One region of the Massilia genomosp. 1 genome, then DNA from elsewhere that is predicted to be linked to it. Evidence: predicted binding sites of a transcription regulator. Region 1 holds the regulator's gene; each other region holds the start of a gene.

Region 1 (4,174 bases):
ACGCTGATTCTCAAGTCGGACCGCGCCGTCATCAAGGAGACGCCCGAAGGCGACATGTTCGTGACCCTGACCGCCAGCGCCGGCAAGGCTGCCACGTTCCGCCAGAAGCGCGACGGCGGCCCCGACCTGTGGATCGAAGGCCAGGCCCAGCGCATCGAATACGATGAACGCAACGACATGATGAAGCTGTTCTCGAACGCCAAAATCCGCCAGCTCGAGGGCCAGAAACCGACCAACGAAATCGAAAGCGAATTCATTTCCTACGACAGCCGCAAAGAGGTGTTCGTGGCGCGTAATGACGCCAGCGGCGCCAACAAGCCGGGCCAGGGGCGCGGCACCATGATCATCGCCCCGCGCAAGCCGCGCGCCGCGCCGGCCACGCCGGCGTCCAGCGCGCCGGCGGTGACGCCCGCACCAACGCCGGCGCCCGCGCCGACCACCACGCCAGCTGCGGGAAATCCATGATCGAACCGAAAAATTGCGGCAGCACGCTGATCGTGCGCGGCCTGCAGAAAAGCTACGGCAAGCGCCTGGTCGTGCGCGACGTCTCGTTGCAGGTCGACTGCGGCGAAGTGGTCGGCCTGCTCGGCCCGAATGGCGCCGGCAAGACCACCTCGTTCTACATGATCGTCGGCCTGGTGCCGTCGGACGCGGGCACGATCGATATCAGCGGGGTCGATATTTCGAGCCTGCCGATTCACCGGCGCGCCGCGCTCGGCCTGTCGTACCTGCCGCAGGAAGCGTCGGTGTTCCGCAAGCTGACCGTGGAAGAAAACATCCGCGCCGTGCTGGAGCTGCAAAAGGTCGACGGCAAGTCGCTCACCAAGGCGCAGATCAACGAACGCTTAGATACCCTGCTGGCCGACCTGCAGATCGAAAAACTGCGCGAGAACCAGGCCATGTCGCTCTCCGGCGGCGAGCGGCGCCGGGTCGAGATCGCGCGCGCGCTGGCGACCAACCCGCGCTTCGTGCTGCTCGACGAACCGTTCGCCGGGGTCGATCCGATCGCCGTCATCGAGATCCAGCGCATCGTGCGCTTCCTCAAGCAGCGCGGCATCGGCGTTTTGATCACCGACCATAACGTGCGCGAAACGCTGGGTATCTGCGACCGCGCCTACATCATCAACCAGGGTGCGGTGCTCGCCTCCGGTCGTCCCGACGATATCATCGCGGATGAATCCGTGCGTCGGGTCTACCTGGGCGAACACTTCCGGATGTAGGCATGAAACAGTCCCTTCAACTACGCACTTCCCAGCACCTCGCGCTCACGCCCCAGTTGCAGCAGTCGATCCGGCTGCTGCAGTTGTCGACCCTGGAACTGCACCAGGAACTGGAACAGCTGTTGAGCGACAATCCGCTGCTCGAACGACTCGACGATCCGCTCGATCATTCGGTGCGCCTGTTGGGCGATGGCGCCATCAGCAGCACCTCGACGCCGACCGAAGCGCCGCCCGAGCCGGGTGCGCAGGATGCGCCGGCGCCAAGCGAAGGCGAGACCTTCGAAGGCGGCGAAGCGGACAGCCCGGCCAGCAATGACAACGATGGCGAGTGGGGCGACCTCGGTCGCGCCAAGACGCCCGACGACGAGGATTCGCGCCCGCAGCTCGAAGCATCGAGCATCACCTTGCGCGAGCACCTGATGGAGCAGATGCGCGTGACCGTGCTCGAAGCGCGCGACCGGGCGCTGGTCGAACTGATCGTCGACGCCATCGACGACAACGGCTACCTGACCGAGTCGCTCGAAGAGATCCACGAGCGCATGCCGCCCGAGCTGGAGATCGAGATCGAGGAACTGCGCACCGTGCTGGCGCTGCTGCAAAGTTTCGATCCGAGCGGCGTATGCGCGCGCAATGCGTCCGAATGCCTGGCGCTGCAGATCCGGCGCATGCCCGGCGTGCCGATGGTGACGCGGCGCATGGCGCTGACCATCGTCGAAAACCACCTGACCTGGTTCGCCCAGCGCGAATTCAACAAGCTGAAAAAAGCGCTCGACTGCGACGATGAAGACTTGCGCGAGGCGCAGACCGTGATCCGCCAGTGCAATCCGCATCCGGGCGCGGAGTTCGCGTCCGACGTGTCGGACTACGTGGTGCCGGACGTGATCGTGCGCAAGGCAAAAAACGGCTGGTCGGTGATGCTCAATAACGACGTGATGCCGCGCCTGCGCGTAAACAGCATGTACGCCGCGCTGCTCAAGCAGGGCAAGGGCGAAGGGCAGATGGGCGCGCAGCTGCAGGAAGCCAAATGGCTGATCAAGAACATGCGCCAGCGCTTCGACACCATCTTGCGGGTGGCCGAAGCGATCGTCGAACGCCAGCGCAATTTCTTTTCGCACGGCGCGGTGGCGATGCGCCCGCTGGTGCTGCGCGAAATCGCCGACACGCTTGGCCTGCACGAAAGCACGATCTCGCGCGTGACCACGCAAAAGTACATGATGACGCCGCACGGCATGTTCGAGCTGAAGTATTTTTTCGGCAGCCACGTGGCCACCGAAGCGGGCGGCGAAGCGTCATCGACGGCGATCCGGGCGCTGATCGTGCAGCTGACCAGCGCCGAAGATCCGAAGAGCCCCCTGTCGGACAGCAAGATCGCCGACATGCTGGGCGAGCAGGGCATGGTGATTGCGCGCCGCACGGTTGCCAAGTACCGCGAAGCGCTCAAGATTCCGCCGGTCGCCCTGCGCAAGTGCCTGTGACCGGGCGGGCAGGTGTGCGCAGCGCTTACAGGAACTCCGGGTAGTCGCGCAAGAGCGACTTTTCCAGTTGCTCGACGTTGCCGAAGAAGTCGAATTCCCCGCCGCCCGAGATGCGCCGTCCCGCATCCCAGCTGCGCCAGGCGCGCTGTGTATCTTCGCTCCTGTAAAGCGCCATTGCCATGCCGCCGTAGGCTGACGCCATTGCCGGATTGGCCTGCAGCGCCTTGGCGTACAACGCAGCCGCTTCGCGGTACCTGCCCAACTCTTTGAGGTTATCGGCTTCAAACAGCATCAGGACATGTTGCTTGCGCGTGGTGTGCTTGCGCAGGTCCTGCAGCGTGACGTTGGCCGCTTCCAGTTCCGCCGTGGTCTTCTTGTCGTCCATGACGGCATCGAGCCGGATCACCTCCGGGTTGGCCTTCCCCAGCGCGCGCTGCTCTGGCGTGCGCGTGATCGAAGCGCCCCCCGAGAATATCCATTCGTTCAAGCCCAGCACGGCGTCCAGCGGCCGATTATCTGCGTGCGCCTGCGCGATTTCGCGCTCGGCCGCCTGCCTGGCCGCAGCCGTCGGCGGGGCCGCGTCGAGCACCTTGTCGATCTCGTCGCCCTGCGGCGCACGCGGCTTGTAGGCGGCCAGACTGTAAGCGGCCGGCGCGCCTTGCTTGACGGCGCTGACCGTATAGGTACGCGTTTCGCTGTAGCCCTCGATCTGCTTGTGGTACGTGACCAGGCTGGCCGGCAGGCGTTGCTGGGCGGAGAGGCGCGTCAGCACGCGCGGATGGGCGCCGAAATTGCGCAGGACGCGTGCGAACATGGCCGCGTCGGCGGCGCTGACGCTGGTACCGCCCGGGCCGAGACTGGCCATGCGAATGCCGTTCACTGCCAAAACCGTGGCGCCGCCTTCGCTCGACTCGGTCAGCGTACGCGCCCCCTCCTCGAGCGACAGATTGTTTTCCAGCTCGATCAAACCGTAGGCCGGCGTGAAGCTGCCCTTCTTTCTGATGGCGAGCAGGCGATAGCCAATGGTGTCGAACATCGAATACCTTACATAGCTGCGGCTTGCCTGGTCGATCTGGTAGCGGCGCCGCGTCACCAGGTCGAGAATCGTGGTTTCCTTCGCGTCCTGTACGGTCAGATAGCGTTCGCCCTGCACGACCTTGAATGTATGCGTTTCGTTCGGTATGGGTACGCCGCCGCGCGTCGCGCCGGTGTAGTCGATAGCGACATGCAGGTCGTAGGTAATGGCGGCGCACGCCGGCGCGCCAGCGGCGCCCAGGGTACCCAGCATCGCCAGGCGCAGCAGGGAAGTGGAAGTGGATCGCGTGAACATGGTGGCCCGCTATGGTGGTGATAGTGAGTATGGTCACTCAACCTGATGGGTTTCGGCGCCATTTTGATCACGTAGCGTGATGGGCGATGGGGTGACCCCCGCAAGGAACTTGAACAAATGCTCCTATTGGGGGAGTCTTCGGTTTCCTA
Region 2 (4,174 bases), on a different contig from region 1:
CTTGCCCATGAAGCCCAGGTTCATCGGAAAGGCGTCCGCCGCCCCCAGCATCGCATGCAGGTGCCACGGTCCCGGCGTGCAGGTGGTGGCCGCGGTGCCGGTCGCGGGACCGGTTCCGCCGCCGATCATGGTGGTGATGCCGCTCATGAGCGCTTCTTCGATCTGCTGCGGGCAGATGAAATGGATGTGGGTATCGACCCCGCCGGCGGTGACGATCATGCCTTCGCCGGCGATGATTTCGGTGGCGCCGCCGATGGCGATCGTCACGCCTGGCTGCACGTCCGGGTTGCCGGCCTTGCCGATGGCGGCGATCAGGCCGTTCTTGAGGCCGATATCGGCCTTGACGATGCCCCAGTGGTCGACGATGACGGCGTTGGTGATGACGGTATCCATCACGTCGGCATGCAGCCGCTGCGACTGGCCCATGCCGTCGCGGATGGTTTTACCGCCGCCGAACTTGACTTCCTCGCCATGGATGGCGAAGTCGCGTTCGATCTCGATGAACAGGTCGGTATCGGCAAGGCGGATGCGGTCGCCCGTGGTGGGGCCGAACATGTCGGCGTAGGCGCGGCGGCTGATCGAGGGCATCTCAATGGCCTCCGTGCGGTGGCAGTTCGCCCATCACCAGGCCGTTAAAGCCGAACACCATCCGGTCGCCGCCGAGCGCGACCAGTTCCACGGTGCGCCGCTGGCCCGGCTCGAAGCGCACCGCAGTGCCGGAAGCGATATTGAGCCGCATGCCGATTGCCGCGCTGCGCGCGAAGCGCAACGCGCTATTGACCTCGAAAAAGTGGAAATGCGAGCCGACCTGGATCGGCCGGTCGCCGCTGTTGGCCACCACCACAGTACGGGTGGCGCGGCCGGCGTTCAGTTCAATGTCGCCATCGGCAAGCAGGTATTGGCCGGGTATCATGCTCATCTCGCTCTCAGGGAATGGGGTTGTGGACGGTCACGAGCTTGCTGCCGTCCGGGAAAGTCGCCTCGACCTGGATATCGGGGATCATCTCGGCGATGCCGTCCATGACGTCGGCGCGCGTCAATATCGCGGCGCCTTCGGACATCAGCTGCGCCACCGTCTTGCCATCGCGCGCGCCCTCCATGATGGCCGCGCTGATCAAGGCCGCCGCTTCCGGGTAATTGAGTTTGAGGCCGCGCGCCATGCGCCGTTCGGCCAGCAAGGCGGCGGTGAAGATCAGCAGTTTGTCTTTTTCGCGCGGGGTCAGGTCCATGGCTTGTCGTCTCTCTTTTCAGGTGTTCCAGATGCGCGGCAGCGGCGCGGCGCACCCGAGCAGGTGCGGGCGCAGCATCTGCCACACCCCGAACATGGCGCGGCGCGCGCTTTCGCTGTCCTCGCCCAGGTAGCGTGCGACAAACACCGATTTGACCTGGGTCACGCCAAGCGACGGATCGAGCGCGCGCATGGCGTCGATCAGCGCGGCGCCGGCCGGCCGGCCCACGCCGACCAGGGTGGCGCACACGCTCGCGCCGTTCAGTCCCAGAGGGCTGTGCATGGCCGCGCCGCCGCCGCGCAGCGCGCCCTGCTCCCACCACAGCAGCTTGCCGCCACGGCGGATCTGCGTGTGCTGGGTGATGACGCCGCTATCGAAGGTCTCGCCCGAGGCGCGCCGGCCCAGGCACAGGATGTCGCAGCCGATGTAGCTGGCATCGAGCGCCAACTCGACCCGTTGTTCGAGCGCCACATGGGCGCCATTGAAGAAAATGGCTTCCTGCGGCATCCATTCGACGGCCGCGCCGGCGCCGGCGTCGATCGTCACATCCTGGCGCGAGACCTTGCCGTTGGCCCGGTACCACTTGGCGGCGCCGGGCGAGGTCAGGAACGCGTGCGTGGACGCGCCGGCGGACACGCTCACCGACAGCCGGTCGCCGCCCACCACGCCACCGGGCGGATGGACGATGATCGCGTGGCAGATGCGCGCGCCTTCCGGATACAGCGGCTTTTGCACCCGCAGCGGCCCGCTGTGGACGCGCTCCATCAGCCGCGTGGTGCCGCCATCGTCGGCGAAGCGCAGCCGCAGGCTCGCTTGCCATGCAGTGTGGGTCGGTTCGGTCGGCTGGCAATCTCGCATATCTTTGCAGGAGCAGGATGCGTGCCAGCGCACGCGGCACGTTCATGGTGCGGCGCGCCCACAACGGGTGATCAGGCGCACCGCCACGGCGCGCACGCACCACGTTGGTGCGTGCGCGCTTACTTAAAACTTGACACCCATCGACAGCGCCAGCACGTCGCGGTCCACCTGCGTGTTGTAGACGCCGCCCCACACCGGCGCATAGGCCACTTCGGCGACATAACGCTTCAGGTATTCCATGCGCACCCCCATGTTCACGGTGCGCCGGCCTTCGTTGAGAATGAAATCGTGCGACCATCCCTTCACGTCATGCTGCAATTGCGCCCATGCGTGCAGGTTCAGTCCCGGCCTTGCGTGGGCCAAGCGCGCGTCCACGCGTATGCGGTACGCATACGCGCTTGGCGTGACATACCCATCGCTGCTGCACTGGCGGGCGGCGTCGATGGACGTGACGACGCACGTCCCGTTGACCGGGCCATTGCCGTACTGGTCGACCCGTCCGTAGCGCCGCACGGACGGATCGGGCAGCGCGGCGACATGCTTGAGCACGACTTCGCCAAGGGTGCTCAGAGCGACGCCGCCGACGCGCGGCCAGTCCCGCTGCGCGCCCGCCTGAAGCTGGACAGTGCGGTAGCGGTCATAGGTGTGATACAGCGCGCCAGGCGCCAGCGCATCGACCTCCTTGCGCAGGAGCGATGGAAAAGCGGGATTGAGCAGTGCCGGCAAAATATCGCCTGGCGGCAGCTGCATGGGCTGGTTGGCGCGCCATGCCAACTCCCCGAACACGCCGCCGTGCGCGCGCCGGTGCATCACCGTCAGCGCCATCATGGCAATGTCGCCCGCGTATTCGGTGAAGTAGCGCATGTTCTTGCCATCCGGATCTCCTGCGATCATGCCCAAACCGGGCCGCTGCGCCTTGCGCACGCCAGGCAAGGGGGTGCTGCCGGTGTAGCGCGCGTAATACAAGCCCACGTCCATCGCCAGCGGCAGCGACTTCCACGTCAGCGCCGCTCCGTACTGTCCGCCGTCGACCGATGCCGGATTGTCCATGCGTTCGACATAGGCGCGCGCCGCCAGGCGCGTCCGGTCGCTGGCCGTCATCGGCCCTGCGAAAGCCAGGTTGCAGCCTTGCGCCATGTAGTCGGTACCGGACCAGAAAGTGCCGCACAGGTCCGGCGCCGATGGCCGAAAGCTGAGCTGGTAGAAGCCTTCGACGCCGAAACCGCTGCCACCCTCCAGCCGCGCGAACAACATGGGGGCCGGCACCAGGGTTTCCTGCGGCACGGCGTCGGCACGCCGGCGCGCCGGGAAGTCGACCGCGTTGAGCGCAGCCAGCCCGCCCGCAAAGCCGCTACGCTCACCCCATGCCAGCGACTGCTGCCCGAGGCGGGTCAGGAGCCGCGCGTCGCCGATGCGCGCGCTGTGCTGGACAACGGCGTCGCCCAGCGCCACCCCCGAAAAACGCGACAGCCGCGCGCCGCCGGCGTCGCCCAGCGGCTGGCCGGCCGCGTAGCCGTTGATGCTGTTGCCCCACGCACGCGCATGGTCGTTCAGGGCGAAGTCGTGCCACGCCTTGACGCGCACCAGCGCGCTGAAGTCGCCGTCAAAAGCGGCCAGCTCCACATAGCCCTTGAGCGCGCGCGTGACGGCGTCGCCGCGCCGGAAATTCAGGTTGGCGTCATCGCTGTTCTGGCCCGCGCTGGCAAGGCCGGACAGTCCGACCGCTTGCGCATTGTATGCAACGAGCATATGCGGGGCCGGTTCCTCGGTACGGAAGCTGGCGCCGAAACTGAGCCGCCCGCTCACTTGGGTCTCCAGCGCGCATGCCGGCGCCGCGCTCGCCAAAGCGGCGACCGTGAAAGCGACGTACACGTGCCGGCGCCCGGTGCAATGCATGTTTGGCCTGTGATAAGTTACGGTAAGCCGTCAGTGGCCGGCTTTTACTTTTGGTTACAACCCAAATTTACCACGCGCTACGAGCGCTTGTCACGCGTACTTACACACCCCACACGTCACGCTCGGCAAAGCCCAGTTCCGCGAAATCGTGCGCCCGGTCTTCGGCCTCGCCACGGCTGTAGAATTCATCG
Region 3 (4,174 bases), on a different contig from region 1:
AGGAGCCGGGAATCTCGCGCGCCAGGCGCGCCGCCACATCCTGGTAGTACTCCGGATGACCCTTGCCGACGTCGGAGCGGGTCAGGTGGATTTCGGCGCCCAGCGCCTTGAGGTGCAGGATTTTTTCGATCGCCATTTTGTCGGGTACGACCAGCACCACGCGGTAGCCTTTCAGGCGCGCCACCAGGGCCAGGCCGAGGCCCGTATTGCCGGCGGTCGCCTCGACTACCACGCCGCCCGGTCGCAGGCTGCCGTCGGCTTCCGCCGCTTCGATCATGGCGCGCCCGATGCGGTCCTTGATGGAGCCGCCGGGATTTTGCGATTCGAGTTTGAGGAACAGGCGGCACGGGCCGGTGTCGATGCGGGTCACTTCGACCAGCGGGGTGTTGCCGATCAGGGAAAACAGGGCAGGCTGCGGTGCGGATGACATAAGAACCTCCGAAAGCCGGGTTGGGCGGCCTGGTGGGCGGCCGCGCCGGCGGAAAAAGGGCGGATCATAGGCGTGCGATGACGGCGATGGAACGAATAATTCTATGCTTCGATATATGAATTCTGATCGGGTTTGCGCAAAGGTGCGTCGATCCTGTCATCCGCCCGATTTCAACTTGCGCCACAAGGTGGTGCGGCTGATGCCCAGATACGCCGCCGCTTCATCGCGCCGCCCCCCAAAACGCGCCAGCACCTCGTCTACCGTTTCAACGCCTGGCGCCTGTGCAATCAGCGGCGCCTGCGCCTCCCGCCCCAGTTCCGGCGCGACCGACAGCACGAACGCCGGCGTCAGCGCCTGCAACGGTTCGGCCGCCAGGAACAAGGCCACCCGCTCCATCAGGTTGCGCAGTTCGCGCACATTGCCCGGCCAGCCGTAGCGCTCGAGCAGCGGCGCGCAGCCCGCCATCTCCGCATGCAGATTCGGATGCGGGCGCGCGCCCAGCGCCGCCAGCGCATTCTTGAGCGACCACTCGGCCAGCGCCGCCACGTCACCACTGCGCTCGCGCAACGGCGGCAGCGACAGCCGCAGCACCGCCAGCCGGTAAAACAGGTCGGCCCGGAAGCGCCCCTCGCGCACCCGCTGCTCCAGGTCGCAGTGGGTGGCGCCGATGACGCGCACATTGATCGCGACCGGGCGCGTGCCGCCGACCCGCACCACCTCGCGTTCTTCCAGTACGCGCAGCAGGCGCGTTTGCAGCGGCAGCGGCATTTCGCCGATCTCGTCGAGGAATAGCGTGCCGCGGTTGGCCGCCTCGAACAGGCCCGCATGGCCGCCGCGGCGCGCCCCGGTGAACGCCCCTTCCTCGTGGCCGAACAGTTCCGATTCCAGCAGCGACTCGGCCACCGCGCCGCAATTGACGGCCACGAACGGCCGGTTCGCGCCCAGGCTGCGCGGGCTTTCGCGGTGAATCGCCTGCGCCACCAGCTCCTTGCCGGTCCCGGTTTCGCCTTCGATCAATACCGTGGCGGGCGAGCGCGCATACAGCACCACGGCCTGGCGCAAGGTCTCCATGGCTTGCGACTCGCCGCGCAAGTCGTTCAGGCCATGCCGCGTGCGCAAGGTGTCGGTGACCACCGGGCGGCGCCCGCTGTTCGATTCGAGCTGGGTCAGGCGCGCCAGTTCCAGCGCATCATCGAAGGCCTGGCGGATCGACGCCGCCGAATACACGAACACGCCGGTCAGTCCCGCTTCTTCGGCCAGGTCGGTAATCAGGCCGGCGCCGACGATGGCTTGTATGCCGGCCGCCTTCAGGTCGTTGATCTGCGCGCGCGCGTCTTCTTCGGTGACGTAGGTGCGCTGGGCGATATGAAAGCCGAAGGTGCTGGCAAATTCGGCCAGTTCGGGCAATTGCTGCTGATAGGTGATCACGCCAATGCGCTCGGCCACGCGGCGCGCGCGCGCCAGGGCCTGCATCACATCGAAGCCGCTGGCCTTGGCGATTACCACCGGCACCGACACGCGGCCCTTGAGGTAAGCCGCGTTCGACCCGGCCGCGATCACTACGTCGCAGCGTTCGCCGGCCATGCGCTCGCGGATGTGCCGCGCCGCCTCGTCAAAGCCGAGGTTGACCGGCTCGATCGACGCCAGGTGGTCGTATTCGAGCGTGATATCGCGGAACAGGTCGGACAGGCGCGAGACCGACACGGTCCAGATGACCGGCTTGTCGTTGGCGTCTTGAGCGGTACGGGAAGAGTAGGGCATGTTCCAATTTTACGCCAGTTGCGTTTCAGGTGTTTCACTGTGAAACGCGATGAAACACGCCGACAATGGCAGGGCGTGTTTCAAATCTGCGCAAGGCATTGAATACAAAGACGTTTCGCGCGTGAGCTTGAGATGGTTGCGCGTGGCACGCCGCTTGCAATGCACCCAGCATGGCATTCCAACGCATCACCCGAGGAGAAAACGCAATGAGAGAATCACGAGGCGCGATGTTCCGCCGCGCAGTCCAGGAAGAGTCGCCGTTGCAGGTCGTCGGCACCATCACCGCCTATACCGCGCGCATGGCCGAACAAACCGGTTACAAGGCCGTGTACCTGTCCGGCGGCGGCGTGGCCGCCAACTCGCTCGGCATGCCGGACCTCGGCATCAGCACCATGGACGACGTGATCACCGATGCCCAGCGCATCACCGACACCTGCGGCCTGCCGCTGATGGTCGATATCGACACCGGCTGGGGCGGCGCCTTCAACATCGCGCGCACGATCCGCCACATGATCCGCGCCGACGTGGCGGCGGTGCATATGGAAGACCAGGTCTCGGCCAAGCGCTGCGGCCACCGCCCGGGCAAGGAAATCGTCAGCAAGGAAGAAATGGTCGACCGCATCAAGGCCGCCGTCGACGCCCGTCATGACGAAAGCTTCGTCATCATGGCGCGCACCGATTCGCTGGCCGTTGAAGGCCTGAACGCCGCCATCGACCGCGCCTGCGCCTACGTCGAAGCGGGCGCCGACATGATCTTCCCGGAAGCGATCACCAAGCTCGAGATGTACAGCCAGGTGCGCGACGCGGTCAAGGTGCCGATCCTGGCCAACCTGACCGAATTCGGCGCCACGCCGCTGTTTACGCTCGACGAACTGCGCGCGCACAAGGTCGATATCGCCCTGTACTGCTGCGGCGCCTACCGTGCCATGAACGCGGCCGCCCTGAATTTCTACAAGACGCTGCGCGCCGAAGGCACGCAGAAAAACGTCGTCGCGACCATGCAAAGCCGCATGGAGCTGTACGACTACCTCGGCTACCACGAGTACGAGCAAAAGCTCGACTCGCTGTTCGCCCAGGGTAAAGAGAAGTAAGAAGATCGACAGTAATCACACTAATCAAGAACAATCGCGGAGCTCACATGACTGACATCACCACCCCGGCCGACGCCGTTCCCTTCAAACCGAAAAAATCGGTCGCGCTGTCCGGCGTCACCGCCGGTAACACCGCACTGTGCTCGGTCGGCAAAACCGGCAACGACCTGCACTACCGCGGCTACGACATCCTGGACGTGGCCGACAGCTGCGAGTTCGAAGAAATCGCCTACCTGCTGGTACACGGCAAACTGCCGAACGACGGCGAACTGCGTGGCTACAAGGCGCACCTGAAATCGATGCGCGGCCTGCCGCAGGCGGTCAAGAACGCACTCGAAGCGCTGCCGGCGTCGAGCCACCCGATGGACGTGATGCGCACCGGCGTGTCCACCCTCGGCTGCGTGCTGCCGGAAAAAGACGATCACAACGTGCCGGGCGCGCGCTTCATCGCAGACCGCCTGATGGCGTCCTTCGGCTCGATGCTGCTGTACTGGTACCACTTCAGCCACAACGGCCGCCGCATCGACACCGAAACCGACGACGAGTCCATCGGCGGCCACTTCCTGCACCTGCTGCACGGCTTCAAGCCGCCGGAAGCCTGGGTCAAGGCGATGCACACTTCGCTGATCCTGTACGCGGAACATGAGTTCAACGCCTCGACCTTCACCGCGCGCGTGATCGCCGGCACCGGTTCGGACATCCACTCGGCCATCACCGGCGCCATCGGCGCGCTGCGCGGCCCGAAACACGGCGGCGCCAACGAAGTCGCGCTCGACATCCAGAAGCGCTACGAAAACCCGGACGAAGCCGAAGCCGACATCCGCAACCGCGTCGCCAACAAGGAAGTCGTGATCGGCTTCGGCCACCCGGTCTATACCGTGTCCGACCCGCG

What was found. Region 1 encodes sigma-54, which starts transcription at its own class of promoters, with help from an activator protein. Its sites were predicted from a motif close to TGGCANGNAANCTGCTTT; they were not measured.
Region 2: F1735_RS23165 (urease accessory protein UreD) is a predicted target of sigma-54. The motif match lies at 2,097-2,114, and genes of this name have one in related genera.
Region 3: prpB (methylisocitrate lyase) is a predicted target of sigma-54. The motif match lies at 2,335-2,352, and genes of this name have one in related genera.

Annotation. Positions count from the first base shown of each region.
Region 1 covers NZ_WHJF01000015.1:3-4,176, reverse strand. The annotation lists gene lptA (lipopolysaccharide transport periplasmic protein LptA) at 1-465, shown strand, start outside; gene lptB (LPS export ABC transporter ATP-binding protein) at 462-1,220, shown strand; gene F1735_RS07875 (RNA polymerase factor sigma-54) at 1,223-2,695, shown strand; gene F1735_RS07870 (tetratricopeptide repeat protein) at 2,721-4,025, opposite strand.
Region 2 covers NZ_WHJF01000073.1:28,790-32,963, reverse strand. The annotation lists gene ureC (urease subunit alpha) at 1-588, opposite strand, end outside; gene F1735_RS23175 (urease subunit beta) at 590-913, opposite strand; gene F1735_RS23170 (urease subunit gamma) at 927-1,229, opposite strand; gene F1735_RS23165 (urease accessory protein UreD) at 1,248-2,087, opposite strand; gene F1735_RS23160 (DUF1302 domain-containing protein) at 2,211-3,983, opposite strand; gene F1735_RS23155 (DinB family protein) at 4,084-4,174, opposite strand, start outside.
Region 3 covers NZ_WHJF01000040.1:4,897-9,070, forward strand. The annotation lists gene F1735_RS16305 (pyridoxal-phosphate dependent enzyme) at 1-430, opposite strand, end outside; gene prpR (propionate catabolism operon regulatory protein PrpR) at 587-2,191, opposite strand; gene prpB (methylisocitrate lyase) at 2,398-3,282, shown strand; gene prpC (bifunctional 2-methylcitrate synthase/citrate synthase) at 3,330-4,174, shown strand, end outside.